Regions from separate parts of the Janthinobacterium sp. SUN026 genome, predicted to be linked through region 1. Evidence: predicted binding sites of a transcription regulator. Region 1 holds the regulator's gene; each other region holds the start of a gene.
The links. The regulator sigma-54, encoded in region 1, starts transcription at its own class of promoters, with help from an activator protein. The targets are predictions, from matches to a motif close to TGGCANGNAANCTGCTTT.

Region 1 (10,633 bases):
GTTCATGGAGTGTGGTGACGATGTGGACTGGACCCTAAAGGCCCATTTTATCTTATTGCGCCGCACCATGCGGGAACAGCCTTATGCCGCCCAAGGTTTAAGCACCGCATCCGTCACCATAGCAAATACGGAAAAGCCCTATTTTGCATGAATAAAAAACCAGTGCTGATCATTTTTTGACGCAAAAATGCCAAGAATCAGAGTCTGCTGCAAACTATCGAACTGCCCAAAAATGGGGCAAAACGGCGTTGCATTACGCCCCGTTTGCGCCCACTTTACGCCAGCATTTGTCCAATCCGGTGCCATACGCCATCGGGCACATACAGCAGCAAGCCCGTCATGGTCAGGTAGCGCGCGCACTTGCCGACGGCCATGTAGGCCACGCTGGGCCAGAACGGCAGCTTGAGCCAGCCGGCCAGGGTGCACAGCGGGTCGCCCACGATGGGCAGCCAGGCCAGCAGCATGGTCTTGGCGCCATAGCGGGCCAGCCAGCGGAACCAGCGCGTATCGCGTTCCTTGGCAAACGCCTGCTTGGCCCGGTAGCCCATCCAGTAGTCGACGACGCCGCCCAGGGTGTTGCCCAGGGTGGCGACGCCGATGGTGGCCCAGAACAGCGCGGGGTTGGCCTTGATGACGGCAAACACGGCCGGTTCCGAGCCGAGCGGCAAGAGGGTGGCGGAAATAAAGCTGATCAGAAAGACCGATGTCAGCCCGACTTCCGGTGCTGCGATCAGCTGCAGCAGCCAGGCGATTGCGGATTCGATCATGGAACACTTCGCGATGCAGTAAGGCTCTCCATTATAATGAAGAGCAGCTTGCGCGCCGCACAATCCGCGCCGGCCGGCAAAGGCCTACCCGCCCGCAGTTCCACAGAGCATTATTGTCGCCAGGCTATCCGCCGCGGCGCCGCCGCTATCGCCCGACACGCTCCAGACCCTTTCTGGCCCAGAATCACTTGCTTGCAGACTATGAACATCGACTACCTCAAGAAAATCCTGACCGCCCGCGTCTATGACGTCGCTACCGAAACGCCGCTGGAACTGGCCCCTGCCCTGTCGCAGCGCCTGAACAACCAGATTTACTTCAAGCGCGAAGACATGCAAAGCGTGTTCAGTTTCAAGATTCGTGGCGCCTACAACAAGATGTCCAAGCTCAGCGAAGCGGACCGCAAACGGGGCGTGATTTGCGCCTCGGCGGGCAACCACGCCCAGGGCGTAGCCCTGTCGGCCGCGCGCATGGGTTGCCGCGCCGTCATCGTCATGCCGACCACCACGCCGCTGGTGAAGGTCGAGGCGGTCAAGGGACGCGGCGGCGTGCACGTGGAAGTGGTGCTGCACGGCGAGTCGTACACGGATGCCTACAACCATGCGCTGACCCTGGAAAAAGAACAGAAGCTGACCTTCGTGCACCCGTTCGACGATCCGGACGTGATCGCCGGCCAGGGCACGATCGGCATGGAAATCCTGCGCCAGCACGCCGGCCCCATCCACGCCATCTTCGCGCCCATCGGCGGCGGCGGCTTGATCGCCGGCATTGCCGCCTACGTGAAACAGATTCGTCCCGACATCAAGATCATCGGCGTACAAAGCGTCGATTCGAACGCCATGGCCCGTTCGCTGAAAGCGGGCGAGCGCGTGACCCTGAACGACGTGGGCCTGTTTGCCGACGGCACGGCCGTGCGCCTGGCCGGCGAGGAAACCTTCCGCCTCGTGCAGGCGTATGTCGATGAAATCATCACCGTCGACACGGACGCCATCTGCGCCGCCATCAAGGATGTGTTTACGGATACGCGCAGCATCCTGGAGCCGTCCGGCGCGCTGGCCATCGCCGGCGCCAAGGCCTATGTGGAACGGGCCAGCCTGACCAAGCACCCCGTCAACAATGAAACCCTGGTCACCATCGCCAGCGGCGCGAACATGAATTTCGACCGTTTGCGCTTTGTCGCGGAACGGGCCGAACTGGGCGAATTCCGCGAAGCCGTGTTTGCCGTCACCATGCGCGAACAGCGGGGCAGTTTCAAACGTTTCTGCTCGCTCATCGGCGCGCGCAACGTGACGGAATTTAACTACCGCATCAGCGATGAAAAGGCCGCGCACGTGTTCGTCGGCATTCAAATTGCCGACCGACATGAATCAAGCGTGCTGGCGAAGACTTTCGAGGAACACGAATTCAAGACCCTGGACCTGACCCACGACGAGCTGGCCAAGTCGCACATCCGCCACCTGGTGGGCGGCAAGAGCCGGCTGGCGCAGGACGAGCTGCTGTACCGCTTCGAGTTCCCCGAGCGCCCGGGCGCCCTGATGCGCTTCCTCGACAGCATGGCGCCGAACTGGAATATTTCCCTATGCCACTACCGCAGCCAGGGCGGCGACGTGGGGCGCATCCTGATCGGCCTGCAGGTGCCGCCCGATGAAATGGGAGAATTCGCCCGCTTCCTCGATACCCTGGGCTACCGTTACTGGGATGAAAGCAGCAATCCCGTCTATAAGCTGTTCCTGGGGTAAGCATCACCTCCCGGCGGCGGCTACTCGCCGTCGGGAGAATTAGGCTACCATGCGTGCTTGACTGAATTCACGCCACACGACCATGACCACCACCAACGACCTCGCCGAACAATCCCCGCTGGGCAAAAGCTCCGCCTACCGCACCGATTACGCGCCGGAACTGCTGTTTCCCATTCCCCGCCAGGGCAAGCGCGACGAGCTGGAATTGCGCGGTACATTACCGTTCTTCGGCCTCGATATCTGGAATGCCTATGAGCTGTCGTGGCTGAACCAGCGCGGCAAGCCGCAAGTGGCCATTGCCAAGGTCAGCGCGCCGGCCGATTCGCCGAACATCATCGAATCGAAATCGTTCAAGCTCTACCTGAATTCGTTCAACCAGACCAGGCTGGACAGCCCAGATGCGCTGCTGGCCCTGCTCAAGCAGGACTTATCGAAGGGTTTCGGCGCGCCCGTGCAAGTGGAACTGACTTTGCAGGAAGATTTCGGCAAGCTGAAAATGGGCGAATTCGACGGCGTGCTGCTCGACCGCCTGGACCTGGAAATCACGCAATACACGCCCTCGCCGCTGCTCTTGAAGGCGGCGCTCGATGAAGCGCCGGTGGAAGAAAAACTCGTCTCACATCTGTTGAAATCGAATTGCCTGGTGACGGGCCAGCCCGACTGGGGCAGCGTGCAGATCGAGTATGCGGGACCGCAGATCGACCAGGAAAGCCTGTTGCGCTACCTGATCGGTTTCCGCGAGCACAATGAATTCCACGAGCAATGCGTGGAACGCATCTTTGTCGATATCTTGCGTCAGTGCAAGCCGCAAAAACTGTCCGTGTATGCGCGCTATACGCGCCGCGGCGGCCTCGATATCAATCCTTGGCGCAGCAACTTCAGCACGGGAGCGATGCCGGGCAATCTGCGCAACGCGCGCCAGTAACGCCAAACAACACCCCGCAACCATGCCAACAGGAATGTTGGCTGTGTTTTAAAACAACGTTGCAGTAGTGCTGCAGAGCATGTCAAAGACGCTGAAAAATCGGAAAATCGGCATTCGGCGGCGGAAAAACCGGCGCACTGCGTGTTTTTAATCAAGAAATAGCCGATACACGCCGATGTTATTTTTTTGCTAAAATGATGACCACGTGGGCTGTAGCGCCCACTGCGCCCGCAGCGGGCGTATACTGTTGAGAATTGGCGTTACAGGCCGCCGAAACAGGCCTATAATTCGGCTCGCAAGCCCTCTGCGCATTGCACCATTTCATTGAGTGTCATGACTAATCTTAGCAAAATATTATCCCTCGAAAACGTCCTGCTGGACCTGGAAGTCTCCAGTAAAAAGCGCGCCTTCGAGCAAGCCGGCCTGATCTTCGAAAACAATTACGGCATCGCCCGCTCTACCGTCTCGGACAATCTGTTTGCCCGCGAACGCCTGGGCTCGACCGGCCTGGGTCATGGCGTGGCCGTGCCGCATGGCAGGGTCAAGGGCAGCAAAACCTTGAAAGCGCCCCTGGGCGCCTTCGTGCGCCTGGCCGAGCCGATTCCATTCGAATCGCCCGATGGCAAGCCCGTCAATCTGCTGTTTTTCCTGCTGATTCCAGATCATGTCACCCAGCAACATCTGGAAATCCTGTCGGAAATCGCCGAAATGTTTTCCGATGACGCCTTCCGCACGGCCTTGGCCACGGATCCGGAACCGAAATCCGTGCATTCGCGCATCGTCAATTGGCAACCCAGTCTGCAAGCGACAGGTTAAACTTCAGGTATTCCTCCACTCCTGAAGAAGACTGCCATGTTGCAAACGCCGCTGACGATACAACGCCTGTACGACGATAATCGTGAAAGTCTGCAACTGGGCTGGTTCGCCGGCTTCCCCGGCGGCGAGCGCCTGATCTCGGGCGACGTCTCGTCGGCCGCCGACCAGGTGGGCCACTTGAACCTGATCCATCCGGGCCGCATCCAGGTCTTCGGCCACCAGGAAATCAATTATTACCAACGCCTGAAGGTCAACACGCGCACCCACGTGATCGGCGAACTGATCGCCGGCGGTCCGCCCGCGCTGATCATCGCGCAAGGGCTGGAAACGCCGCCCGACATCCTCGCCATCTGCGACGAACAAAACATTCCCCTGTTCTCCACCCCGCTGCCGGCCGCGCAAGTGATCGACTTCCTGCGCGTCTACCTGTCGAAAAAGTTGGCGCAGCGCATCATCATGCATGGCGTGTTCATGGACGTGCTGGGCGTGGGCGTGCTGATCACGGGCGACTCGGGCCTGGGCAAGAGCGAGCTGGGACTGGAACTGATCTCGCGCAGCCACGGCCTGGTGGCCGACGATGCCGTCGAATTCTCGCGCATCGCGCCCAACATGATCGAAGGCCGCTGCCCGCCCCTGCTGCAAAACCTGCTGGAAGTGCGGGGACTGGGCTTGCTCGATATCAAGGCCATCTTTGGCGAAACGGCCGTGCGCCGCAAGATGCGCCTGAAGCTGATCGTGCACCTGGTGCGCCGCAACGCGCTGGAAGAAGAAGTCGAGCGCCTGCCTTTCCTGTTCCCCACGGAAGACGTGCTGGGCTTGCCCGTACGCAAGGTGGTCATCCCCGTCGCCGCCGGCCGCAACATCGCCGTGCTGCTGGAGGCGGCCGTGCGCAATACGATTTTGCAACTGCGCGGCATCGATACCCTGCAGGAGTTCATGGAACGGCAGAGATTAGCAATGAGTGGTGACTAGTCTGCAATGGAGTTCGCCCTTGCAAGGGCGAACCGTTGCGCAGGCACGCAGCAGTGCTGCGTGAATTCCCTGCTTCACCAACGACTCGCCATGAGTGGCGACTAGCGTTGCAAGAAGCACGCCCTCTTTTGTTTAACCAATACTACAGTCCAAATTGCAATAATTTGTAAAGATAGTTGCCTTGGGAGCGGAGCGCCGGTCTTTATTGTATGATCGGGTTATGCATATCGTCCTTATCACCGGAATATCCGGCTCCGGTAAATCCGTCGCGCTCAATGTGCTGGAAGATACCGGTTACTATTGTGTCGACAACCTGCCACCGGCCTTGCTGCCCAGCCTGGCGCAGACCCTGCTCGACGAAGGTACACCGCAACTGGCCGTCGCCGTCGATGCGCGCAGCGCCGAGTCGCTGACCAGCCTGCCGCACAATGTGGCCCTGCTGCGCGACCAGGGGCACGACGTCAAGGTCATGTTCCTGACAGCCACCACGCATTCGCTGGTGGCCCGCTTCTCGGAAACGCGGCGCAGCCATCCGCTGTCGCATGAATTGCGTCCGAACCAGAATCCGGCCAGCCGCCGCACCCTGATCGAGTGCATTTCGGAAGAGCGCGAACGCCTGTCGACCATCGAACAGCTGGGCCATGTGATCGACACCTCGGAACTGAGCGCCAACAAGCTGCGTGCCTGGATCAAGGATATCGTCGCCTCCGAACGCGCGCCGCTGACCCTGTTCTTCGAATCGTTCGCCTTCAAGCTGGGCGTGCCGCTGGACGCCGATTTCGTCTTCGACGTGCGGGCCTTGCCGAACCCCTATTACGACCTGGCCTTGCGCCCCCTCGACGGACGCGACGCGCCCGTGATCGCCTTCCTCGACGCGCAGCCCAGCGCGCTGGAACTGCTGGCCGACATCCGCGCCTTCATCGAGAAATGGTTGCCGTCATTCAAGTCCGACAACCGCAGCTACCTGACGGTAGCCCTCGGCTGCACGGGCGGCCAGCACCGCTCCGTGTACATGGCGGAGCGGCTGGCGCAATATTTCGGCCCCAACGAGCGCGTGGTTCTACGCCACCGCGAGCGCAGCTAGTTAATCGAGGTGGCGCAGCGGATGCGCCGCAGCCGGCCAGACGGGCGTAAAGAAGTGAGCCACCATGGCCGAGTCGACTTCGTCCAGGCTGGCGGGGTTCCAGCGAGGGGCATTATCCTTGTCGACCACCAGCGCGCGCACGCCCTCGAGCACTTCGCCATGTTCGAAATTGTGGCGCACGACTGTGCGCTCCAGGCGCAGGCAATCGGCCACGCCCAGGTGGGCGCCCCGCTGCAGCAACTCCAGGGTCACCGACATCATCAAGGGCGAACGCAGGCGCATGGCCGCCAGCGCCTTGGCGGCGAACGCGCCGTCGTCCTGCGCCAGCGAAGCCATGATGGCCGCCACCGAACCGGCGCTGAAATGGCGGTCCAGCGCCGCGCGCGCCGTGGCCAGGGGAGATACCCCCGCCTCGGCCTGGAATGGCGCCGCCAGCGCCTTGATGGCCACAGGCAAGGCCTCGCCCGGCGTCGATTGAAACAGGTCCAGCAGCGCCCCCATCTGCGCTTCGGGCAGGTAGACATCGGCCAGGCCCGTGTACAGGGCGTCGGCCGCGTTGATCGTCAAGCCCGTCAAGCCCAGGTACAGGCCCAGCTGGCCGGCCAAGCGGGACAGGAAATAACTGCCGCCCACGTCCGGAAACAGGCCGATATTGACTTCCGGCATGGCCATGCGCGTGCGGCCCGTCACGATGCGCAAGCGGTTGCCTGGCCCGGCTTGCGCCACACCCATGCCGCCGCCCATCACCACGCCATCCATCACGGCGATATACGGTTTCGGGTAGAAATGAATTAAATGATTTAAAGCATATTCTTCCGTAAAGAAATCTTCCAGCAGGGCGCTGCCGCCTTGCGGCGTGGCCAGACCCGCATCGTAAAAGAAACGGATGTCGCCACCGGCGCACAGGGCCTTATCGCTGCTGGAGCGGATCACGACGGCGTCCACCTGCGGATCGTCGCGCCAGGCCAGCAGGGCCGCGCTCAGGGCGCGCACCATCTCCAGCGACAGGGAATTCAAGGCTTTCGGACGGTCGAGCACGATGTGCCCGGTGCGGTTGCGGATGGAAGTCTGGACGAAGTCGCTCATGGCAGGCTAGAAAGAAGTGAAAGTGCGAATATTCTAATACCTGCGCGGGGAACATTGCGTTCCGCTGGGCGCAAAAAAGGGCGCAATGTGCGCCCTTAGTTGATCACAACTGCTGGAAGCGGGTGGCCTTAGACGGCGACGACGGCTTCTTCCTCGGAGTTGTCTGGCAGATGCTTGATCGCCTCTTTACCGTGCCCTTGCACTTTGGTTTTGTATTTCATCACTTGCCTATCGAGCTTGTCGATCAGGGTATCGATCGCGGCGTACAGGTCGTGCGCCAAGCTTTCCACATAGACAGTCTTGCCGCTCAAACGCAGGTTGACTTCAGCCTTTTGACGTTTTTCTTTCTCTTTGAGGTTATCCACGGTCAGAATCACGGCGATATCGATGACTTGATCGAAATGACGTTTCACGCGCTCCAGCTTCGTTTGTACGTATTCACGGATGGCTGGTGTCACTTCGAGATGATGTCCGCTGATGGTGAGATTCATACACACTCCTAAAGATGATCGGGTTCGTGCGGTCCATCCTATCCGGCCCGCAGAGGAACCGAAAAAAACTTACAAACACTTACGCAGGCTCACTGGCGGAATTTTTAATGCTTCCCGGTATTTGGCAACAGTACGTCGCGCAATCACCATGCCTTGTTCCCCCAGCATGTCCGCAATCTTACTGTCGGATAAAGGATTTTTAGGGTCTTCTGCTCCTGTCAGTTGCACGATCAATGCCCGTATCGCCGTCGATGACGCTTCGCCCCCCGCTTCGGTGGCGACGTGGCTACCAAAGAAATATTTCAACTCGAACATGCCGTGCGGGGTCAGCATGTACTTTTGAGTTGTTACCCGCGAGATAGTACTCTCGTGTAAACCCAGTGTATCAGCTATTTCACGGAGCACAAGGGGGCGCATGGCAACGGCCCCATGCGAGAAAAAGTTCTTTTGTCTTTCTACTATCGCCTGCGCCACACGCAGGATCGTGTCGAAGCGCTGGCGCATATTCTTGATCAGCCACTTGGCTTCCTGCAACTGTGCGCCCATGGCGCCCTCCCCCTTGCCCTGCTTGAGCAAGTTGGCGTACATGGCGTTGACGCGCAGGCGCGGCATGACGTCGTTGTTCAGGGTGACTTGCCAGCCATTGCGCGCGCGCTTGACGACGACGTCGGGCACCACGTAATCGGAGACGTCCGAGGCGAACACGGCGCCCGGATGCGGATTGCACTGGCGAATCACCGTCTGCGCTTCGCGCAAGTCTTCATCGTCGCAATCGAGGGCTTTTTTCAGCTTGTTGAAATCGCGCTGGGCAAACCAGGCCAGGTGCTTTTCCACGATCACGAGGGCCATGCGCCGCGTCACCATGGCGATGTGCGGCAAGCGCTTGATTTGCAGGGCCAGGCATTCGGACGCGTTGCGCGCGCCCACGCCCGGCGGATCGAAACTTTGCAGCAGCGACAAGGCCGTGCGCATCTCGTCGGCGTCGATTTCCAGCTCTTCCGGCAGGCGCGCCAGGATGTCGTCGAGCGACTCTTCCAGGTAGCCATTGTCGTCGAGCGCGTCGATGATCAGCTCGACCAGCGCGCGGTCGCGCAATTCGAGCACCGTCACGCGCATCTGCTCCATCAGGTGTTCGCGCAGCGTGCAGTGATGAGCCTCCAATTGCGGACGCGAATCTTCGTCGTCGGGCGCCTTGCCCCGGCTCGCCTCGCTCCAGTCGCTGTCGCCGCCATCCGCGGCGGCCGGGCTGTCGCCACCCTCGCCGTCAAACGCTTCCGCTTCGGCCGGCGCTGCGGGCGCCTCCTGGCCTGGTGGCTGGGGCGGCCCTTCGGCCGGTGCGGCCGTGGAGCTCAAGGCCCCGTCGGACAGCAGGCGCAGCGAACGGTCGAGCGGATCGTCGAGGCGTTCGAGCAAGGGATTGTCCGTCAGCAATTGCTCTAATTCCTGGTGCAATTCCAGGGTAGACAATTGCAACAGGCGTATCGATTGCTGCAACTGCGGCGTCAGTGCCAGGTGCTGCGAAGTGCGCAGCTGCAATGATTGTTTCATTGGCTTACATGCGGAAGTGTTCGCCCAGATAGACCCGGCGTACCGACTCGTTCGCGATGATGTCGTCGGGGCGTCCCGACGCCAGCACCGAGCCCTGGTTAATGATGTAGGCACGGTCGCAAATACCCAGCGTCTCGCGCACATTATGATCGGTAATCAGCACGCCGATATTGCGCTCCTTCAAGAAACGCACGATGCGCTGGATCTCGATCACGGCGATCGGATCGACGCCGGCGAACGGCTCGTCGAGCAGCACGAAACGAGGATCGGTGGCCAGCGCGCGGGCGATTTCCACGCGGCGGCGTTCGCCACCGGACAGGGACAGCGCCTGGTTCTCGCGCAGCTTTTCAATCTGCAAGTCGGCCAGCAATTTATCCAGCCGTTCCTCGATCTCGGCCTTCGTCAGCGGACGGCCTTCGACGGTCTGGATTTCCAGCACGGCGCGGATATTGTCTTCCACCGTCAGCTTGCGGAAGACGGACGCTTCCTGCGGCAGGTAGGACAGGCCCATCTGCGCACGGCGGTGGATCGGCAGGCTGGAGATATCCACGCCGCTGATATCGATGCTGCCGCCATCGGACGGCACCAGGCCGACGATCATGTAGAACGAGGTGGTCTTGCCGGCGCCGTTCGGGCCCAGCAAGCCGACCACTTCGCCGCATTCGACTTGCAGCGAAACATCATGCACGACTTGCCGCTTGCCATAGGTTTTTTGCAGCCCGCGAACGATCAGGGTGCTGCCGCAACGTGTATTTTCCATTATTTCTTTCCTGGCGCGGGCGTGGCCGGCGCTTTCTCCGCTGCCGGCGCCTTGGTCTTCGGCTGGATCACCATGCGCACGCTGCCGCCATCCGCAGTGCTGGTGCCGCTGTTGGAATTTTCCATCGCAAATTCTTCCTTGCGGCTGTCATACGAGATGAAGGCGCCGTTGGCCACATCGGTGACTTTCGCGCCTTCCAGGCGCGTCAGCTTGGCTCTGGAAAACAGTTTCACCACTTCCGTCTTGTTGTCGTATTCCACGCGCTCCGCTTCGCCTTCGACCCACAGGTCGCCCGCGCCATCGCGCTTCTGGCGGAAGGTCGCGAGCTTGCCGGGATCGGCCCAGAAGGTGATGAACTGGTAGCCTTGCGGATCTTCCGTGATCAGGGCCCGGCCCGCCTTCATGGTCAGGGTACCCTTGACCAGCACGACGTCACCCGTCAGGGTG
Region 2 (10,633 bases), on a different contig from region 1:
GCTACCTGGACATGCACAATTATGTACAGGTAGTACTGTATCCGGAACGCAAAAATGTTGCAGCCAAGTAAGCTTCATTGTTGAACTGCGGGAGCGGCAAGGTGGCGAAGCTGTTAAACTGCCGCTGATGGATGTGATCGCAATTTAACAAGCAAGGACTGTACGATGGCTAAGAAAGAAGAACTCGATCCGGAAACCCTGGAATTGATCAACTGGTGTATCGAGGTCGAAGGCTTCCTCGTGGCCGGCGGCGCCACCGTGGCGCAGGCGCAGGACCATATCGAAGAGCAGGTCGAGTGGTTCACCGACCAGTTCTACGACGGCTTGACGCCGGAAGAGGCAGCCAAGGAAGCCTTGGCCTGACCTGTCAGTCAGACTTCAGCAAGACATATGCGGGCGGTGCCTGCCGGGCATCAGCCTGGTAGCGCCGCCCGCTTTGCTTTTCTGAAAAGATTTCCACATGGAAATTGTTTATAATTCCACATTTTATTCTTTACCCAGGCTCCCATGACTCTCCGTTCGCGCATTCTCCTCCTGTGTTTCAGTACCTTGCTGGGCATCGTCCTCATTGCTTCCTTCTCCCTGTATTCGCTGCGCCAGACCATGATGGCGGAAAGGGTCGAGCAATTGACGGTGCTGGTGGAATTGGCCAATGCCTCGGTGGAAAAGGCGTATGCGCTGGAACAGTCGGGCAAGCTCACGCGTGAGCAGGCCCAGCAGCAGGCCAAGCTGGCCATCGGCAGCTTCGTCAAGGACGAGATGTATTATTTCGTGCGCGATTTCAGCACGGACTTGCTGTACGTACACCCCAATCCTGCGCGCATCGGCACGCCGCAAAAGAACATGAAGCAGTCGGGCGACCGCTACCGCGTGGCCCTCGCCACCAGCCGCATCGGCCTGGTGCAGGCGGATGGCACGCGTCCCGGCGTGAAGGATCCGGTGGCAAAAATGTATGCCGTGGTGAAATTTGCGCCATGGGATTGGCTGATCGGCACGGGCACGTATATCGATGACATCAACCACAAGTTCTGGGCCCAGGCGGGCGTGCTGCTGGCCATCGGCGGCGCGCTGATGCTGGTGGTGGGCGCCCTGGCGGCCCTGATGCTGCGCCGCATCCTGGGCCAGCTCGGTGGCGAACCCGACTATGCAGCGGCCATCGTGGCGCAAATCGCCCAGGGCGACCTGACGACGCAGATCGATACGCGTCCCGGCGATACATCCAGTCTGTTGATGGCGATCAAGGCCATGCGCGATAACCTGGCGCACCTGGTGAGCCAGGTGCGCAACGATGCGGAATCCATTTCCACGGCATCGGGCGAGATCGCTTCCGGCAACCACGACCTGTCGGCGCGCACGGAGCAGCAGGCGGGCTCGCTGGAAGAAACGGCGTCGACCATGGAAGAAATGACCTCGACCGTGCGCCAGAATGCGGACAATGCGCGCCAGGCCAACCAGCTGGCCATTTCTGCCTCGCAAGTGGCGAGCCAGGCGGGCGGCGTGGTGAGCCAGGTGGTCGACACCATGGGCGCCATCAATGCCTCGTCGAAGAAGATCGGCGACATCATCGCCGTCATCGACGGCATCGCTTTCCAGACGAATATCCTGGCCCTGAATGCGGCCGTGGAAGCGGCGCGCGCGGGCGAACAGGGCCGTGGCTTCGCCGTCGTCGCCAGCGAAGTGCGCAACCTGGCGCAGCGCTCGGCCGCGGCCGCCAAGGAAATCAAGCAGCTGATCGACAGTTCCGCCGAGCAAGTGGGCGCCGGTGAAAAACTGGTGGCGCTGGCGGGCGAGACGATGGAAAAAGTTGTTTCCAGCGTGCAGCATGTGACCGATATCGTGGCCGAGATTTCCTCGGCCAGCGCCGAGCAAAGCGCCGGCATCGAACAGATCAACCAGGCCATCGTCGAGATGGACAACATGACGCAGCAAAATTCGGCCCTCGTCGAGCAGGCGTCGGCGGCGGCGCAGGCGATGAACGAGCAGGCGGCCGGGCTGGCGCAGATCGTCAGCGTGTTCAAGGTGGGCGCAGCGGCGCCGACGGCGGCAGCGCTACAGCGCAGCGTGCCTGCGGCGCGGCGCCTGACGCGCTAAGCGCTTTTTTCTGTCATTGGGGAACTTAACCTCGGCTCACCTGTCCAACTTTCTTCGTCCGCAAGGGATGCACAGAAGAGGTGAGCATGACAGACGGTTTTTCGTATCACGCGGCGTTCGCCCGCAACCTGGGCTGGGTCACGCAAGCGGAGCAGGACAGCTTGCGCGGCAAGCGCGTGGCCATCGCCGGCATGGGCGGCGTGGGCGGCGTGCACTTGCTGACCCTGGCCCGGCTGGGCATCGGCGCCTTTCACATCGCCGATTTCGACACCTTCGATATCGCCAATTTCAACCGCCAGGCGGGCGCCATGGTGTCCACCCTGGGCCAGCCCAAGGTGGCGGTCTTGGCGCAGATGGCGCGCGATATCAATCCCGAACTTGATATTAAACAATTCCCAGACGGCATACACGACAGCAACCTGGCCGAGTTCTTCGCCGGTGTCGACCTGTATGTGGACGGCCTGGATTTCTTCGCCTTTCCCGCGCGCCAGGCCACCTTCGCCACTTGCGCCCGCCTGGGCATCCCCGCCATCACGGCCGCGCCGCTGGGCATGGGCACGGCCGTGCTCAGCTTCCTGCCGGGCGGCATGACGTTCGAAGAGTATTTTGGCTGGGGCGACTTGCCCGAGGAAGAAAAAGCCCTGCGCTTTCTCGTCGGGCTGGCGCCGGCCGGCTTGCATGCTCGCTACCTGGTCGACCCGTCGGCCATCAACCTGAAGGAGCGGCGCGGGCCGTCGACCATCATGGGTTGCCAGCTGTGCGCGGGCGCGGCCGCCACGGAAGCCTTGAAGATCCTGTTAAAGCGGGGCAAGGTGATGGCGGCGCCGCACGGCATGCATTTCGACGCCTACCGCAACAAGCTCGTGCATACCTGGCGTCCCGGCGGCCACCGTCATCCGCTGCAGCGCCTGACGATGGCCATCATCCAGCGGCGCCGCGCCGCGCAGGGGGCATAAATGGCGCAAGCACCGCAAATCGATCCCGTGCTGGAAAATATCCTCGAGCAGGCGCGCTGGGCGCCCAGCGGCGACAATACGCAGCCGTGGCGCTTTGAAGTCGTGGCGCCGCGCCATGTCGTCGTGCACGGTTTCGATACGCGCAGCCACTGCGTGTACGACCTCGACGGCCATCCCAGCCAGCTGTCGCTGGGTGCCTTGCTCGAAAGCATGGCACTGGCGGCCAGCAGCCATGGCTTGCGCATGGAGGCGCGCCGGCGCCTGTCCATGCCCGACACCCTGCCTACCTTCGATGTGCGCCTGGTCGACAGCCCCGGCATGCCGCCCGATCCGCTGGCGGCCTATTTGCCGCAGCGCAGCGTGCAGCGGCGCCGGCTCAGCACGCGCAGCTTGCGCGCCAGCGAAAAGGCGGCGCTGGCGGCCAGCTTGCCGTCCGGCTATGGCGTGCAGTGGTTCGAAGGCAGGCGCGCGCGCCTCGCTTGCGCGCGGCTCATGTTCGACAATGCGAAGCTGCGCCTGACCATGCCCGAAGCGCACAAGGTGCACCGCGACGTGATCGAGTGGGGCGCGCGCTACAGCACCGACCGCATCCCGGAGCAGGCGCTGGGCGTCGACGCGATGACGGCGCGTTTGATGCGCTGGGTCATGCACAGCTGGCGCCGCGTGGAGTTCTTCAATACCTGGCTGGCGGGCACCGTCGCGCCGCGCCTGCAGATGGACTTGCTGCCGGGCCTGTATTGCGCCGCCCATTTCGCGCTGCTGGCCGAGGCGTCGCCGCGCCACATCGACGATTATGTGGCGGCCGGGCGCGCCATGCAACGCTTCTGGCTGACGGCCACGCAACTGGGCTTGCAATTGCAGCCGGAACTGACGCCGCTGATCTTTGCCCGCTATGTGCGCGAACGGCGCGCCTTTTCGCGCACCGATGGCCTGCAGGAGCTGGCGCAGGAGCTGGCCGTGCGGTGCCAGGCCGTGCTGGGGGCGGCGGCGTTGGATCGGGCCGTGTTTCTCGGGCGCATAGGCGCCGGCCCTGCGGCCAGTGCGCGCTCGCTGCGCCGTCCGCTGCAAGACTTGCTGGTGGCGCCAACGGCGGGGCGGTGAGGCGCGCGTGACGCTCCGTCAGCGCCGCCGCCGAGGCGCGAGGCCAGCCAGCGCCAGCAGGCCGGCCGCCAGCAACGGCAAGGTGCCCGGCAGCGCCATGGGCGTGATGCCTGGCACGTAGGCCAGTTCGGAACTGTTCAGCATGTTCAACACCAGCGTGTAGCTGCCGGCCGCCAGTCTGTCCGTGACGGCGCCGTACTGCCCGCCGCACGCCGTGCCGACGCCCGTGCCCGTGGGCGCGCCGCAGCCGCTGGGATCGTAGGTGAACACGCTGCCGCTGGTGAGCGGCGTTTGCGCGTAGCCCGTGTTGAGGCTGGCCGCATCGGCCAGTTCGGTGCCGCCCAGGATGCCGGAGCCGAGCTTGCCGTCGGGCGCCCAGCTGAAGACGATCTGGCCATGTTCATCGATGATGCTGAACGTCATCGCCATATTCGTTGTGGCCGCCGAGCCCGTGCCGGCCAGCGCGTCCAGGTACAGCTGCATGAAGGGCAGGGCCTGGAAGTCGAAGGCCAGGGTCGCGCCCGGTTGGCCGACGACGAAATTGACGGTCATCGCGGTGCTGGAACCGTTGCGCCCCGAGGCGTCGGCGCTGCCGCCGCCCGTCAGGAAGGTTTCCGCCGCGTTCACGGTATGCGTGCTGGTCGATCCAGGTGGGAAGGGGGGGATTTGCGAGGTGACGATTTGCGCCTCGCCGCGCGCATACGAAGCGTTGCCCATGCCTTGCGGGGTAAAGTCGTTCTCTCCCTTGCTGACGGCGCCGCGTTTCGCCTGCGGCGCGTCGATTGCGTTGCTGCCGCCATTGATGACGCTGCTGCCATTGAGCGTGGCGGTCGTGCGCGACAGGTCGATGTTGCTGAGCAGTGTGACGGAGCCGGAGGGATTGCTGATGACCAGGCCAAAGACGCTGGTGTACGAATAGCCGTAGGCGGCGGCGCCGGCAGTGCCGCTGCTGGCCAGCAATAGCAAGCTCAGCAGGAGCATGGGCAATCGGGTACAAGAAAATGTAGTCATGAAAATCCTCATCTCCTGGTCGGTCGCGTTGTAAGGAAAACCGACAGGCTTGCCACATGAAAAAGGCGAGGAAACTCCCTCGCCTGTGCATCCCCCTGTTGCCTGGTTCAGGCGCTGATTTTGCGGCGGCTGGCATAGCCCAGGCCTGCCAGTCCCAGGCCCAGCAGCGCCAGGGTGCCTGGTTCCGGCGCCTGCTTGACTAGGTCCACGCTCTCCACCGCATTCAAGGTCAAGGTGTAGTTGCCGGCCGCGAGGGCATTGCTGACGGCGTTGAAGTTGCCGCCGCAAGTCGTGCCCACGCCGGTGCCGCCAGGCGTGCCGCAACCGGTGGGGTTATACGTAAACATGTTGCCGCGCGTCAGGAAGTTGGTCGCCAGGCCGGTGTTCAGGTTGGCCGCATCGGCGTTCTCCGTGCCACCGAAGATGCCGGAGCCGACGACGCCATCGGGCGTCCAGTTGAAGACGGTCGCGCCGGTCGAGTTGGTGATGGTGATGGTCATCACCAGGTTGGCCGTCGCGGTGGACAGTTGTCCCACTGTGCTTTGCAGGAAGACTTGCATGAATGGCGAGGAGAAGAAGTCAAAGCTCAGCGTTGCCGTGGGCGAACCGACGACGAAGTTGACGGAAAAGCCCGTGGTCGATCCGTTGCGGCCGGACGCGTCGGCCGTGCCGGCAGGGCCGGCCAGGTGGGCCTCGGCCACGTTTACCGCCTGCGTGGAGGTGGAGCCGGGCGGGAACGAGGGAAACTGCGTGCTGACGATCTGCGCATCGCCGCGCGAGTAGTTGCCCGAGGCGCCCTGTTGCGTGAAATTGTTTTCCCCTTTGGTCACGGCGCCGATGGCGGCGCGGGGCGAGTCGAGCAGGCCGGGACCGCCATTGATGACGCTGACGCCATTCAGGGTGGCTGTGGCGCGCGAGATCGTGGTGCTGTTCAGGGCGGTGATCGAGCCCGTGGCGGCGACGATCTGCAAGCCGAAGATGTTGTTGTAGGCGTAGCCGTAGGCGCCCGCCTGTGCGCTACCGGCGGCGCACAACATGGCCAGTGCGGCCGCGGCCGGAAGCAGTTTCAGTTTCGAGAGTTTCATTGTATTCACCTCGTGGTTGAGTGAGTCTGGAAGTGTTGCCTGAGTCCTGTCTGCAGGTGCTCATGGCCAGACTTAAGCGACTTCCATGCCAACGCATGAGGTTCTTTTGAAATCAAGGACTTGGCGTGCTTTTGTTGACGTGCTGCAGGTGTTGCCGGACTCTCTGTAAGAAAAGCCGACGCCGCCCGTCAAGGCTGGCCGCCTTGCGGCGAAGTTCCCAGCAGGGCGTGCATATGGGGCAGCAAGCGTTGCCCTGGCACATAGTCGCGCATGGCCGTGGCCAGCTGACGCGCTGCCAGCCTGGCCCGGCCATCGTCGAGCATGCGCGTGGCGGCATGGCGCAGGGCGGTTTCCTGGAAGCGGTCGGCGCGCAGCAGCAGGCCGGCGCCGGTCCCCGCGATGCCGTGCATGTTGAGGAACTGGTCGAGGTTGCCGGCGATGCCGATGACGGGCACGCCTGCCGTCAGCGCCTGCTGGCTGGTGGGGCTGCCGCCGTTGCAGATCACCAGGCTGGCGCGCCGGGCCGCCGCGTCGCCCGGCAAGAAGGGCGCGACGTGGGCATTCGGCGGCACGGCATCGACGCGGCCGGTGCCGGCCGTGGCCGCCAATACGGTGACGGGCAGAGGCGCCAGCGCGTGCAGCACGCGCGGCAGCAATTGCCCCTGGCCGGAACTGCCCAGGGTGACGTAGATGATGGGCCGTCCACTGTTCAGTTCCGGGCGCTGCCACCAGTCCGGCAAGTCGAGCGGCGGCGCCCAGATGATGGGGCCCAGGTAGTCGTGCGTGGACGGCATGGCGTGCGGCGGGAACAGTTGCGGAATATCCGCGTACACGGTGCGGTCCGCATCCGTATAGATGCGCCGCAGGTCGCTGCCCAGCGACGGCAGGCCATGGCGGCGGCGCACGCGGTTCAGGGGGACGGCGTGCGAGGCGAAGGCCAGCGGGCGGATCAGGCGGAACAGGGGCGCTGCCAGCCAGATGGGCAGCAGGCTGGTCAGGGGCAGGCTGGGCACCGTGTAGTGCTGGCGCACGTACGGACTCCAGTAGGCATTGCTGACGGTGAGGTAGGGAATGCGCTGCAGGCGCGCGCTGACGGACAGCGACAGGCGGAAGTCGCCGATCACGAGATCGGGCTGCACGGTATTGAGCAGGCGCAAGTCGTCTTCCACATATGCGTGCAGGGTGCTTTCCGTGTAGACGGGCTTGCCGTGCGCCAAGGCCTGCAGGAATTGCAGCGATGAAATACTGTCGATGCGCCAGCGGCGAAAGGGCGCTTGCTTGAAGCAAAAGTCATAGCCATCGGCGCAGGCAAAATGCACCTCATATTTGTCCTCGTCGAGTTCCTGGGCCAGGCTCAGGGGGCGGCCGACGTGGGCCAGGGTCACTGCCTCGGCCATAAAGAGGATTTTCTTGCGCGCCATGGGGATCGCTTGCATTCGCAGGAGAGAGACCTGCCAGGTTGGAGTGGCGCCGCGCCGTTTAGTTCCCGCAGCGGCTTGCCACTGGCGGGCGCCAGGATTCGGCCGCATCGGCTAGAGTGGGGCAAAGGAGGTCACATGCAAACCCAATTCCGTCCTGCCCTGTTGCGTGCGCACAGCACGCCCGAACCCGATATGCCGCCACCGCCGGAAGGCGATCCCGTCACGCCGCCGCCGGAAACGCCGCCCCACATCGAGCCCGTGCCCGTCAAGGAGCCGACGCCGCCGCCACCGCCCGTGAAAATGCAGTGACGGGGCGCGGTGCGTCGCCGTCATGGCGGTTGGGGAGGGGCGCGCCGCGTTTATTTCCGATCGGAAATGGATTGCGCGGTGGCCGCCAGCGCCACGCCATTTAAACAACAAAAACGCCAATAAATGTTGCCGAGTGGATACAAATCAAGCTCTAACTGTCGAGTGTCATGCGGCCGTCACGATTCTGTTCTTATAATGAGACATCATAAAAATTCTTGTACAGGAGACCATCGTGGGCAATTCCTTGCATAACAAAATTTACCTGGGCCGGCGCCCTGTGATCACCAGCAAAAACCTCGTGGCGCTGGCCCTGGCGGGCGCCGTGGCCGGTTGCGGCTTGGCATGGCTGCTGCTGCGCAGCTACAAATAACGGTCGTCACGCCCGTGTTTCCGCCGCCTGGCCGCCTGGCGGGCGGCGGTAGATTCACGTTGCCTGTTGCCGATGCGCAGCGGGGCGCGTACCATGGGGGCCGAACACCTGGCCTTTTATGGAAAAGTAATGAAGAACGAGAAATTAACGACCGATGAATATGACGCGCTGGAGCAAGTTGCACGCGGCATCAAGACCGAGCGCCCCAGCGCTTGCGTTGCCCGCAATGCCAAGCGCCTGTCCGGCCTGAAGCTGCTCAGCTATGCACGCGATGGCCGTTTGTCCATCACCGAGAAAGCACAACAACTGCTGTTCCTGCGCCGCTGCATCATGGGGCTGCGCGCCGTCGCCGCCGATCCGCTGACCAAGCTGGACTCGGACGTGGCTTACTTCCTGGGCAAGAAAGCCCACATCGTGGCGCGCGCCGAGGGCGAGGGCCACGACATTTCCGACAAGGGCCGCGACTCGCTGGCCGATATCGACACCCTGGGCCTGTAAGTCCCGCAACCGGCCCCTGGGGCCGGTTTTCACATCCTCCCCCTTTTTTATTATTTCCCCTTTGGAGAACATTTTGGACAGCGCGATGAACTGGTCGGCCCACGAACTGACGATGACGGTCTTGATGACGCCCGATATGGCCAACTTTTCCGGTAACGTGCACGGCGGCACCATCCTGAAGTACCTCGACAGCGTTGCCTATGCCTGCGCCAGCCGCTATTCGGGCAGCTACGTGGTCACCCTGTCCGTGGACCAGGTGATGTTCCTGCAGCCTATCCACGTGGGTGAGCTGGTGACGTTCCTGGCGTCGATCAATTACACGGGCACGACGTCGATGGAAGTGGGTATCCGCGTGGTGACGGAAAACATCCAGCAGCGCCTGGTGCGCCACGCCAACAGCTGTTATTTCACGATGGTGGCCGTGGATGCGAACCGCAAGCCCGTGGCCGTGCCGCCGCTGGCGCTGGAGACGCCGGAACAGCAGGTGCGCTTCGAGCAGGCCAAGCTGCGCAAGCTGTCGCGCCAGAAAGTGTCGAAGAAATAAAGCGTTGCGGGCATAAAAAAACGGCCACCAGAGCGATCTGGTGGCCGTTTTTCATTGCATGCCTAGAGGCAATGGCAAACCGTGATTAACGGTCGCCGTAGCTGCGGCGTGCGCCGTCGGTGCTGCGCGGGTTCGAACCCTTGTAGCCGCCGCCGGTGCTTGGTGCGCCGTCTTTACGCGGTGCGCCCGGCTTGCTGAACGTGCGTTGGCCTGGCTTCGCGCCGCCACGGTTGTCGCCTGGTTTCCAGCCGCCTGGACGGGCGCTCGAACGTGGTGCCGATGCCGTTTTCTTTGGCTCGAAACCTTCGATGACATTGACCGGGATCAATTGCTTGGTGAAGCGTTCGATGCGCTTGACGTTCATGCCTTCAGCGTGGTTCACCAGCGAGATGGCCAGGCCGTTGCGGCCAGCGCGGCCGGTACGGCCGATGCGGTGGACGTAGTCTTCCGGGAACTTCGGCAGATCGTAGTTGAACACGTGGGTGATCGTTGGCACGTCGATACCGCGGGCGGCAACGTCGGTGGCAACCAGCACTTTGACCTGGCCGCGGCGCATGCCGTCCAGGGTGCGGTTACGCGCGCCCTGATGCATGTCGCCGTGCAAGGCGGCAGCCGAGAAACCGGCGATGTTCAGACGGTCGGCGATGGTGTCGGCGTCACGCTTGGTGGCGGTGAACACAACAGCCTGGTCCAAGGTTTCGTCGCGCAGCAGGTGGTCCAGCAGGCGATTCTTGTGCGACAGGTCGTCGACGAAGTGGACGCGCTGCGTGATGTTTTCATGCTTGTTGCTCGAGCTTGCCACTTGGATGACCAGCGGGTTTTTCGTGATGCGGCGGGCCATGTTGCCGACCACGCCATCCAGCGTTGCCGAGAACAGCATGGTTTGACGGCCTTCCGGCGTCGCTTCGACGATTTTTTCGATGTCGTCGATGAAACCCATGTCCAGCATGCGGTCGGCTTCGTCCAGCACCAGGATTTCCAGTTGCGAGAAGTCGATCTTGCCCGAGTCCATGTGGTCGATCAGACGGCCTGGGGTCGCGACCAGAATCTCAGGATTCTTGGCCAGCAATTGCATTTGTTTAGGGTAAGGCATGCCGCCCAGGATCGACACAGCCTTGATGCGGCGGATGCCGGTGCTGTACTTGTCGGTGTTGGTCGTTACTTGCAGGGCCAGTTCGCGCGTTGGCGTCAGCACCAGCATTTTTGGCTGGGCAGCCTTGAAGCGTGGACGCTCGCCGCGGGCGCGC
Region 3 (10,633 bases), on a different contig from region 1:
CATGAACAGCCGGGTCTGCGGCGGCAGCGACAGCAGGCGCTGCGCGGAGCGATACAGCAGCGCAGCGGAGCCGCCGGGAAAGTCGCAGCGGGCCGAGCCCACGTCCGGCATGAACAGGGTGTCGCCGACAAACACGGCGTCGCCGATCTGGTATGCCAGGTCGGCCGGCGTGTGGCCGGGCACGTGCAGCGCGCGCACTTCCAATGCGCCGATATGGAATACCTGGTCGGGCGCGAACAGCTGGTCGAACTGCGAGCCGTCGGCCTTGGCCGCACCCTGGTGATAGACGGCGGCGAACGCCTGCTGCACCGTCTGGATGGCGGCGCCGATGGCCACGTCGCCGCCCAGCTGCTGCTGCAGGTAGGGCGCGGCGGACAGGTGATCCGCATGCGCATGGGTTTCCAGCAGCCAGCGGCACTGCAAGCCGTGTTCGCGCACGAAGGCGATCACCTTGTCGGCCGAGGCGGTGGAGGTGCGGCCCGCCTTGGGATCGTAGTCGAGCACGGAATCGATGATGGCGCAGTCCCGCCCGTCGGCCTCATACACGATATAGGTGACGGTGGCGGTGGCGGGGTCGAAGAAAGCTTGGATTTGTGGAGTCATCACGGCGGCAAGGGACGGACAGGGAATGGCATTATATCGCCAGAGTTCGCTAAAAAAATGCTGTAAATTCACATTTAACATGCGAAAAACAGATAAGGGGGCAGGCATGCGGCCGTCACAGCCGTGCGCACCCCGGCGCTTGCAGCATGGTAACCTCATTCTTCCAAGGAGGAATTCATGAACGATATCACTGCACGCAGCGAACAGTACCGCGGTTTTACGATTTCCGTGACCCCGCAAAAGGATAACGACGATTTATGGGATTTTACCTACCGCCTGCAGCGCGAAGGCGAGCCGGAAGCGCAGGCGATCACGCGCAGCCGCACCCTGGGCGGTTACGCGGCCCCCGAAACGGCTTGCACGGCGGGCCTGCAAGTGGCCAGGACGGAAGTCGATAATCTGCTGCGCCCTTGAGCCAGCGTAAATCGTTTAGCCCGAAAGTGAGCCTGACTACGGCTGGCGCGTGAAACACGTCGCTGCCAGCCGCGCTTCATGCTACGATTTCCACTATTGAGTCAGTCACGAAGGAGGCACCCATGGATAGCAGTTCTAAAATTCACTATAAAGGCTGGGAAATCGTTCCCTTGGCCGTGCCCACCACCGACGGCAAATGGTCGGCCAGTTGCGACATCGAGCGCGCCACGGCCGAAGGCCTGGAAGTATTCGAAGGCTCGACCATGCAATTCGTGCGCGACGACGAGGAGGGCGCCATTGCCGCCGCCTGCGAAGAAGCCGTGCGCCAGATCGACAACATCATCGCCAACCCGCTGGTGCGGCTGGCCTAGTTCTCTACTCTTTCAGTCATCGTGTTCCCGCAGCCGGCATCCGCCGGCTGTTTTTTTTGCGCGCTACCGGCGGCGCGTGTGCCTGCCCCCATCTTTTCATCCAGCGCTGTTGCATGTTTCAATATCATGTTTCAAAATGAAATTATGAAACAATAATGAAACATCGCACGGGACAAACGTGACATCGTTGTTCCCTGGCGTGACAGCCCCGGAGCAGCGCTGGCTGGCCCCTTGTCCCCTGTTTTCACTCTGCCGTCACGTGTTGTTCGCCGCGCCGCGCCGGCCTGGCACGGCATTTGCAATACTGATGCTCATAGCCACTCCGTGAAACATTCGGGACCATCCGAAACCCATAAGGTGAACACATGACTCAATACTCCGCAGGTGCCGCATTCCGCAAGGCCGTTCAGGAAGAATCCCCGTTGCAAGTCGTCGGCGCCATCAACGCCAACCACGCTTTGCTGGCCAAGCGCGCCGGCTATAAAGCCATCTATCTGTCCGGCGGCGGCGTCGCGGCAGGCTCGCTGGGCTTGCCCGACCTGGGTATTTCCAGCCTGGACGACGTGCTGACCGACATCCGCCGCATCACCGACGTGTGCGACCTGCCGCTGCTGGTCGACGCCGACACGGGCTTCGGTTCCTCCGCCTTCAACGTGGCGCGCACGGTGAAATCGATGATCAAGTTCGGCGCGGCCGGCCTGCACATCGAAGACCAGGTGGGCGCCAAGCGCTGCGGCCACCGTCCCGGCAAGGAAATCGTGAGCAAGGAAGAAATGGTCGACCGCATCAAGGCGGCCGTCGATGCGCGTACGGACCCGAACTTCGTCATCATGGCGCGCACCGATGCGCTGGCCGTCGATGGCCTGGAAGCGGCGCTGGAACGCGCCGTCGCCTGCGTCGAAGCGGGCGCCGACATGATCTTCCCGGAAGCCATCACGGACCTGGACATGTACGCCACGTTCGCCAAGGCCGTCAACGTGCCGATTTTGGCCAACATCACGGAATTCGGTTCCACGCCGCTGTTCACCTTGGACGAATTGCGCAGCGCCCATGTGGGCCTGGCCCTGTATCCGCTGTCGGCCTTCCGCGCCATGAACAAGGCGGCGGAAAACGTCTACCAGGCGCTGCGCCGCGACGGCACGCAAAAGAACGTCGTCGACACCATGCAGACGCGCATGGAGCTGTATGAATCGATCAATTATCACGATTTCGAGCAAAAGCTCGATGCGCTGTTTGCCGCGCAAAAGAAATAAGTAAAGAAAAGTAAAGAAGCAGGGGCCGCACGCCGGCCCCGCAGTGATGCAACCGAGACTAGTCAATTTTTGGAGAAATCAATGAACGCACCGCAAGCCGCCACTTTCAAGCCTAAAAAATCCGTTGCCCTGTCCGGCGTCACCGCCGGCAACACGGCGCTGTGCTCGGTCGGCAAGACCGGCAACGATTTGCACTACCGCGGCTATGACATCCTGGACGTGGCCGACAGCTGCGAGTTCGAGGAAATCGCCTACCTGCTGGTGCACGGCAAGCTGCCGACAGCCGCTGAACTGAAAGGCTACAAGGCCAAGTTGAAATCCCTGCGCGGCTTGCCGTCGGCAGTGAAACTGGCGCTGGAAGCGCTGCCGGCCGCCGCCCACCCGATGGACGTGATGCGCACGGGCGTGTCCGTGCTGGGCTGCACCCTGCCGGAAAAGGACGACCATAACGCGCCGGGCGCGCGCGACATCGCCGACCGCCTGATGGCGTCGTTCGGCTCCATGCTGCTGTACTGGTACCACTACAGCCATAACGGCAAGCGCATCGAAGTGGAAACGGACGACGACTCGATCGGCGGCCACTTCCTGCACCTGCTGCATGGCGAAAAGCCGTCGGCGTCGTGGGAAAAAGCCATGCACACGTCGCTGATCCTGTACGCGGAACACGAATTCAACGCCTCGACCTTCACCAGCCGCGTCATCGCCGGCACGGGTTCGGACATCCATTCCGCCATCACGGGCGCCATCGGCGCGCTGCGCGGCCCGAAACACGGCGGCGCGAACGAAGTGGCGCTGGATATCCAGAAACGCTACGACAACGCCGATGAAGCGGAAGCGGACATCCGCGAGCGCGTGGCCAACAAGGAAGTGGTGATCGGCTTCGGTCACCCCGTCTACACGATTTCCGATCCGCGCAATAAAGTCATCAAGGAAGTGGCCCGTTCGCTGTCGCAGGAAGCCGGTTCCACGAAAATGTTCGACATCGCCGAGCGCCTGGAGACGGTCATGTGGGAAATCAAGAACATGTTCCCGAACCTGGACTGGTTCTCGGCCGTGTCGTACCACATGATGGGCGTGCCGACGGCGATGTTTACACCGCTGTTCGTCATCTCGCGTACCTCGGGCTGGGCCGCCCACATCATCGAGCAGCGCATCGACAACAAGATCATCCGCCCGAGCGCCAACTACGTGGGTCCGGAAGACCTGGAATTCGTCCCGATCAAGGACCGCAAATAATGAGCACCGCAATGAGTACCCCCGTGAATACCTTGTACCGCAAATCCTTGCCGGGCACCCAGCTAGACTACTTCGACACGCGTGCCGCCGTCGATGCGATCCAGCCAGGCGCCTACGCCACCTTGCCCTACACCTCGCGCGTGCTGGCGGAAAACCTGGTGCGCCGGTGCGACCCGGCGACCCTGAACGCTTCGCTGAGCCAATTCATCGAACGCCGCCGCGACCTGGACTTCCCGTGGTTCCCCGCGCGCGTCGTCTGCCATGACATCCTGGGCCAGACGGCCCTGGTCGACCTGGCCGGCTTGCGCGACGCCATCGCGGCCCAGGGCGGCGACCCGGCCCTCGTCAACCCCGTCGTGCCGACGCAGCTGGTGGTCGACCACTCGCTGGCCGTCGAATGCGGCGGTTTCGACCCCGACGCCTTCGCCAAGAACCGCGCCATTGAGGACCGCCGCAACGAAGACCGTTTCGACTTCATCGACTGGACCAAGAAGGCTTTTAAAAACGTCGATGTGATTCCGCCGGGCAACGGCATCTTGCACCAGATCAATCTTGAGCGCATGTCGCCCGTGATCCAGGTGCAAAATGGTGTAGCCTATCCCGATACGCTGGTGGGCACGGATTCGCACACGCCGATGGTCGATGCGCTGGGCGTGATCGCCATCGGCGTGGGCGGCCTGGAAGCGGAAAGCGTGATGCTGGGCCGCGCCTCGTGGATGCGCCTGCCGGATATCATCGGCGTCAAGCTGACGGGTAAACCGCAGCCGGGCATCACGGCCACCGACACGGTGCTGGCGCTGACGGAGTTCCTGCGCAAGCAGAAGGTCGTCTCGTCATACCTGGAATTCTTTGGCGAAGGCGCTGCGCACCTGACCCTGGGCGACCGCGCCACGATTTCCAACATGGCGCCGGAGTTCGGCGCCACGGCCGCCATGTTCTACATCGACGCGCAAACCATCAAGTATTTGAAACTGACGGGCCGCGACGACGAACTGGTGAAGCTGGTGGAGCTGTACGCCAAAGAGACGGGCCTGTGGGCCGACAGCCTGGTGGACGCGCAGTACGAGCGCGTCTTGAGCTTCGACCTGTCGTCCGTCGTGCGCAATATCGCCGGCCCGTCGAATCCGCACAACCGCGTGCCGACGTCGGAGCTGGCCGCGCGGGGCATTTCCGGCGTGGTGGAAAACGAGCCGGGCAAGATGCCGGACGGCGCCGTCATCATCGCCGCCATCACCAGCTGCACCAACACGAACAACCCGCGCAACATGATCGCCGCCGGTTTGATCGCGCGCAATGCGAACCGCCTGGGCCTGACCCGCAAGCCGTGGGTGAAATCGTCGCTGGCGCCCGGCTCGAAAACCGTGGAGCTGTACCTTCAGGAAGCGGGTCTGATGCCGGAGCTGGAACAACTGGGCTTTGGCGTCGTGGCGTTTGCCTGTACCTCGTGCAACGGCATGTCGGGCGCGCTCGACCCCGTGATCCAGGATGAAGTGGTGTCGCGCGACCTGTACGCCACGGCCGTCTTGTCGGGCAACCGCAACTTCGACGGCCGCATCCATCCGTACGCGAAACAGGCGTTCCTTGCCTCGCCGCCGCTGGTGGTGGCGTATGCGATCGCCGGCACCATCCGCTTCGATATCGAGAAGGATGTGCTGGGCCATGATGCGGATGGCAAGCCGATTCTGCTCAAGGATATCTGGCCGTCGGACGAGGAAATCGACGCCATCGTCGCTTCCAGCGTCAAGCCGGAGCAGTTCCGCAAGGTGTACATTCCGATGTTCGCCGCACAGGCGGACGACGGCATCAAGGTCAGCCCGCTGTACGACTGGCGTCCGCAGACGACATACATCCGCCGTCCGCCGTACTGGGAAGGCGCGCTGGCTGGCGCGCGTCCCTTGAAAGGCATGCGTCCGCTGGCCGTCCTGGGCGACAACATCACCACCGACCACCTGTCGCCGTCGAACGCCATCATGCTCGATAGCGCGGCCGGGGAATACCTGGCGAAAATGGGCTTGCCCGAGGAAGACTTTAATTCCTACGCCACGCACCGGGGCGACCATCTGACGGCGCAGCGCGCCACGTTTGCCAACCCGACCCTGAAGAACGAGATGGTCATCGAGGACGGCAAAGTGAAAGCCGGTTCGCTCACGCGCATCGAGCCGGAAGGCAAAATCTCGCGCATGTGGGAAGCCATCGAGGTGTACATGGAGCGCAAGCAGCCATTGATCATCATCGCCGGCGCCGACTATGGCCAGGGCTCCTCGCGCGACTGGGCCGCCAAGGGCGTGCGTCTGGCCGGTGTGGAAGCCATCGTGGCCGAAGGTTTCGAACGCATCCACCGTACCAACCTGGTGGGCATGGGCGTCTTGCCGCTGGAATTTTTGGCTGGCGTGAACCGCAAGACCCTGGGCCTGGACGGCAGCGAAACCTATGACGTCGTCGGCGAGCGCACGCCGCGTTCCACCCTGACCTTGCTGATCCACCGCAAGAACGGCGAAACGGTCGAAGTGCCCGTCACCTGCCGTCTCGATACGGCGGAAGAGGTGTCGATCTACGAGGCGGGCGGCGTTCTTCAGCGATTCGCGCAGGATTTCCTCGAGTCGTCCAAGGCAGCGTAAGCAGTTCGTCATTCACCGGGTGGAGCGCAGGCGCGCGCTGCCCGGCTTTTCAGGAAATCCTATGACCCACGTACCCCAAATCAAAATCCCCGCCACCTACATGCGCGGCGGCACCAGCAAGGGCGTGTTTTTCCGCCTGCAGGATTTGCCGGCCAGCGCGCAAGTGCCGGGCGCCGCGCGCGATGCGCTGCTGCTGCGCGTGATCGGCAGCCCAGACCCCTACGGCAAGCAGATCGACGGCATGGGCGGCGCCACGTCCAGTACCAGCAAGACGGTGATCCTGGCAAAAAGCGCCAAGCTTGACCACGACGTCGACTACCTGTTCGGCCAGGTCTCCATCGACAAGCCTTTCGTCGACTGGAGCGGCAATTGCGGCAACCTGTCGGCCGCCGTCGGCTCGTTCGCCATCGCCAGCGGCCTGGTGGACCCCGCGCGCGTGCCTGCAAACGGCATCGCCACGGTGCGCATCTGGCAAGCCAATATCGGCAAGACCATCATCGCCCACGTGCCCATGACGCATAGCGAAGTGCAGGAAACGGGCGACTTCGAACTCGATGGCGTGACTTTCCCGGCCGCCGAAGTGAAACTGGAATTTCTCGATCCGGCGGCAGACGAGGAGGGCGGCGATGGGGCCAGCTCGGCTATGTTTCCTACCGGCAACCTTGTCGATGACCTGGACGTACCCGGCATCGGTGTTTTAAAGGTCACGATGATCAACGCCGGCATCCCGACGATTTTTGTCGATGCGGACGCCATCGGCTACACGGGCACGGAACTGCAGGACGCCATCAATGGCGATCCGGTGGCGCTGGCCCGCTTCGAAACCATCCGCGCGCATGGCGCCTTGCGCATGGGACTCATCGCGCATCTCGATGAAGCGGCGAAACGCCAGCACACGCCGAAAGTGGCAATTGTCGCCAGGCCTGCCGGCTATGTCTCGTCCAGCGGCAAGCAGGTGGCAGCGGGCGAGATCGACTTGCTGGTGCGCGCCATGTCGATGGGTAAATTACATCATGCCATGATGGGCACGGCCGCTGTCGCCATCGGCACGGCGGCAGCCATTCCCGGCACCCTGGTCAACCTGGCGGCCGGTGGCGGTCCCCGTAACTCGGTGCGCTTCGGTCACCCGTCCGGCACCCTGATGGTGGGCGCGGAAGCGGCGTTGGCCGATGGCGTGTGGAGCGTCACCAAGGCCATCATGAGCCGCAGCGCGCGCGTGCTGATGGAAGGGACTGTGCGCATTCCTGGCGACGCCTTTAGCGCATAACCCGCCCAGGCCGGACCGCAACTGGTCCGGCCGATACCTGCCCTGCAAGTGGCGGCACGGAGCGGAGGGTGCTTGCGCGAACAGATCACCAGAACAGGAACGAGCAGCAACTACAACAGATTGCAAGCCTACCGGAGGAGACATGAATTTCGCAGCATTTTATCAACGCTCGATCGACACGCCTGACGTTTTCTGGCGCGAGGAAGCGGACAAGATAGCCTGGCATGCCCCGTTTTCGCAAGTGCTCGATTATTCCCGCCCGCCGTTCGCCAAGTGGTTTGTCGGCGGCACCACCAATTTGTGTCATAACGCCGTCGACCGCTGGGTGGAAAGCCAGGGCGATGCGGCCGCGCTGATCGCCATTTCCACCGAAACGAATACCGAGCGCAGCTACAGCTCTCGCGAACTGCAGCGCGAAGTGGAGCGCTGCGCCGCCATCCTGCTGTCGCTGGGCGTGGTCAAGGGCGACCGCGTCCTGATCTACATGCCGATGATCGCCGAGGCGGCGTTCGCCATGCTCGCCTGCGCGCGCATCGGCGCCGTGCATTCCGTGGTGTTCGGCGGCTTTGCCGCCAATAGCCTTGCCAGCCGCATCGACGATGCGCAGCCCAAATTGGTGTTTTCCGCCGATGCCGGTTCGCGCAATGGCAAGGCGATTGCCTACAAACCGCTGCTCGACGAAGCCATCCGCATCGCCGCGCACAAGCCGCAGCGGGTGTTGCTGGTCGACCGCCAGCTGGTGCCGATGGAACTGACGCCGGGCCGGGACGTCGATTACGCTGCCCTGCGCGAGCAGCACCTGGATGCGCAGGTGCCCGTCACCTGGCTCGAATCGAACGAACCGTCGTATGTGCTGTACACCTCGGGCACGACGGGCAAGCCGAAAGGCGTGCAGCGCGACGTGGGCGGCTATGCGGTGGCGCTGGCGTCGTCGATGCAGTACACATTTTGCGGCAAGCCCGGCGAAACCTTCTTTGCCACTTCGGATATCGGCTGGGTGGTGGGCCATTCCTACATCGTGTATGGCCCGCTGATCGCCGGCATGGCCACCATCCTGTACGAGGGCTTGCCCATCTGTCCCGATGCGGGCATCTGGTGGAGCATCGTTGAAAAATACAAGGTCACGCGCATGTTCTCGGCGCCGACGGCCATCCGCGTGCTGCGCAAGCACCCGGTGGAACTGATGCGCAAATACGACCTGTCGTCATTGAAGGCGCTGTACCTGGCGGGCGAGCCGCTCGATGAAACCACGTCGCAATGGATCTCCGACGAACTGAAAGTGGACATCATCGACAACTACTGGCAGACGGAGACGGGCTGGCCGATCCTCTCGGTGGCCAAGGGTGTTGCCAACACGCCCACGCGCCTGGGCAGCCCCGGCCTGGCCATGTACGGTTACCAGGTCAAGCTGCTCAACGAGGCGACGGGCGAGGAGTGCGGCGCCAACGAGAAGGGCGTGCTGGTGCTGGAAGGCCCGCTGCCGCCCGGCTGCATGCAGACGGTGTACGGCGACGACGCGCGCTTCGTCGACACCTACTGGTCCACCTTCAGCGAACGGCAAGTGTATTCCACCTTCGACTGGGGCGTGCGCGACGCGGATGGCTATTACTTCATTTTGGGCCGCACCGACGACGTGATCAACGTGGCCGGCCACCGCCTGGGCACGCGCGAAATCGAGGAAAGCATCACCAGCCATCCGAACGTGTCGGAAGTGGCGGTGGTCGGCGTGGAAGACAAGCTCAAAGGCCAGGTGGCGATGGCTTTCGTGATCCTGAAGGACCCGCGGGGCTTCGACAGTGTCGAGGCGAAAGCGGTGCTGGAGCGCGAAGTGATGGCCGTCGTCGACCGCCAGCTGGGCGCCGTGGCGCGGCCGGCCCGCGTGCTGTTCGTGCCGCAACTGCCGAAGACGCGCTCGGGCAAATTGCTGCGCCGTTCGATCCAGGCCATCTGCGAAGGCCGCAGCCCGGGCGACCTGACGTCGATGGACGATCCGGCATCGCTGCAGCAGATCCAGGCGGCGCTGGCGTAAGCGCCCTGCCGTGAGCGAAGTTTATCGTTTGATAAACTTCGCTTTCAAATCCGGTCGCTTTCCTTGCGCACGACCCTGCCGACGATCAGGCATTCATTGCCGCGGCACAGCTTGCGGTGGTATTTGCGCTGGTCCGGGTTGTCCGACGTCAGCCACCATTCGCCGATATCGCGCGCCATGCGCTTGACCACCGGTTCGCCTTCGTAATTGATGGCAAACACGATGCCATCGGCCGGCCGGTTATCGGCCGTATTGATGATCACCACGTCGTCCTCGTACAGGGCCGGTTCCATGCTCTCGCCCTTGACCTTGATCGCCACCAGTTTTTCCGGGTGGTAGCCATTGCGCTCGATCCAGCTGCGCGGCACGCTGATGGTGCTGCCGTCGTGCGTTTCCGGTTCGATGGCAAAGCCCGTGATGCCCGCCGACAGGCGCAGTTTCACCTTGCGGATCGGGTAAAAGCGTTCATCTTCTCCATCTTCCACGACCACGGGCTGCACGCCGGCCAGCGTGCGTGCTGCCATGGCCGCCTGGTCGGGCGCCGCGCCCTGGTCGAAATACATGCTGTCCAGTTGCAGGTCCGCTTCCAGCTTGCGCGCGATCTTTTCGCTGAAGGCGCGCCCCTCGCGGTAGGTGGGCGAGAGGATTTGCGAGATGCGCGCCTCGCTCCAGCCGCTGACGTCGGAAATTTTCTTGCGCGTGTTGTCGTAGTGCTCGCGGATCAGGGCCAGCAGGCGGTCGCGTCTGTATTGATACATATTCATCTCCACATTAAACCTGAAATTTACCGTTTGATAAATTACCAAATGCTTGACTTTAACATTAGCGATTGATAAAGTCCA

Region 2: the regulator sigma-54 is predicted to act here: its motif matches at 6,318-6,335, upstream of OX459_RS06905 (EDSAP-1 family PEP-CTERM protein).
Region 3: the regulator sigma-54 is predicted to act here: its motif matches at 1,674-1,691, upstream of prpB (methylisocitrate lyase).

The regions. Positions count from the first base shown of each region.
Region 1 covers NZ_JAPQNU010000003.1:185,328-195,960, forward strand. Annotated here, with positions in the region: gene OX459_RS15545 (DUF3683 domain-containing protein) at 1-6, opposite strand, end outside; gene OX459_RS15550 (YqaA family protein) at 276-767, opposite strand; gene ilvA (threonine ammonia-lyase, biosynthetic) at 969-2,504, shown strand; gene queF (NADPH-dependent 7-cyano-7-deazaguanine reductase QueF) at 2,587-3,429, shown strand; gene OX459_RS15565 (PTS sugar transporter subunit IIA) at 3,763-4,245, shown strand; gene hprK (HPr(Ser) kinase/phosphatase) at 4,282-5,217, shown strand; gene rapZ (RNase adapter RapZ) at 5,438-6,301, shown strand; gene OX459_RS15580 (enoyl-CoA hydratase/isomerase family protein) at 6,302-7,387, opposite strand; gene raiA (ribosome-associated translation inhibitor RaiA) at 7,516-7,878, opposite strand; gene OX459_RS15590 (RNA polymerase factor sigma-54) at 7,948-9,426, opposite strand; gene lptB (LPS export ABC transporter ATP-binding protein) at 9,431-10,186, opposite strand; gene lptA (lipopolysaccharide transport periplasmic protein LptA) at 10,186-10,633, opposite strand, start outside.
Region 2 covers NZ_JAPQNU010000001.1:1,508,140-1,518,772, forward strand. Annotated here, with positions in the region: gene OX459_RS06875 (insulinase family protein) at 1-71, shown strand, start outside; gene OX459_RS06880 (hypothetical protein) at 166-363, shown strand; gene OX459_RS06885 (methyl-accepting chemotaxis protein) at 508-2,091, shown strand; gene OX459_RS06890 (ThiF family adenylyltransferase) at 2,178-3,047, shown strand; gene OX459_RS06895 (nitroreductase family protein) at 3,048-4,148, shown strand; gene OX459_RS06900 (EDSAP-1 family PEP-CTERM protein) at 4,167-5,159, opposite strand; gene OX459_RS06905 (EDSAP-1 family PEP-CTERM protein) at 5,267-6,244, opposite strand; gene OX459_RS06910 (glycosyltransferase) at 6,433-7,665, opposite strand; gene OX459_RS06915 (hypothetical protein) at 7,801-7,974, shown strand; gene OX459_RS06920 (hypothetical protein) at 8,207-8,344, shown strand; gene OX459_RS06925 (hypothetical protein) at 8,474-8,842, shown strand; gene OX459_RS06930 (acyl-CoA thioesterase) at 8,928-9,386, shown strand; gene OX459_RS06935 (DEAD/DEAH box helicase) at 9,472-10,633, opposite strand, start outside.
Region 3 covers NZ_JAPQNU010000001.1:1,807,700-1,818,332, forward strand. Annotated here, with positions in the region: gene OX459_RS08275 (MBL fold metallo-hydrolase) at 1-603, opposite strand, end outside; gene OX459_RS08280 (hypothetical protein) at 781-1,017, shown strand; gene OX459_RS08285 (hypothetical protein) at 1,140-1,388, shown strand; gene prpB (methylisocitrate lyase) at 1,754-2,641, shown strand; gene prpC (2-methylcitrate synthase) at 2,723-3,877, shown strand; gene acnD (Fe/S-dependent 2-methylisocitrate dehydratase AcnD) at 3,901-6,495, shown strand; gene prpF (2-methylaconitate cis-trans isomerase PrpF) at 6,557-7,762, shown strand; gene OX459_RS08310 (propionate--CoA ligase) at 7,905-9,791, shown strand; gene OX459_RS08315 (S24 family peptidase) at 9,836-10,549, opposite strand.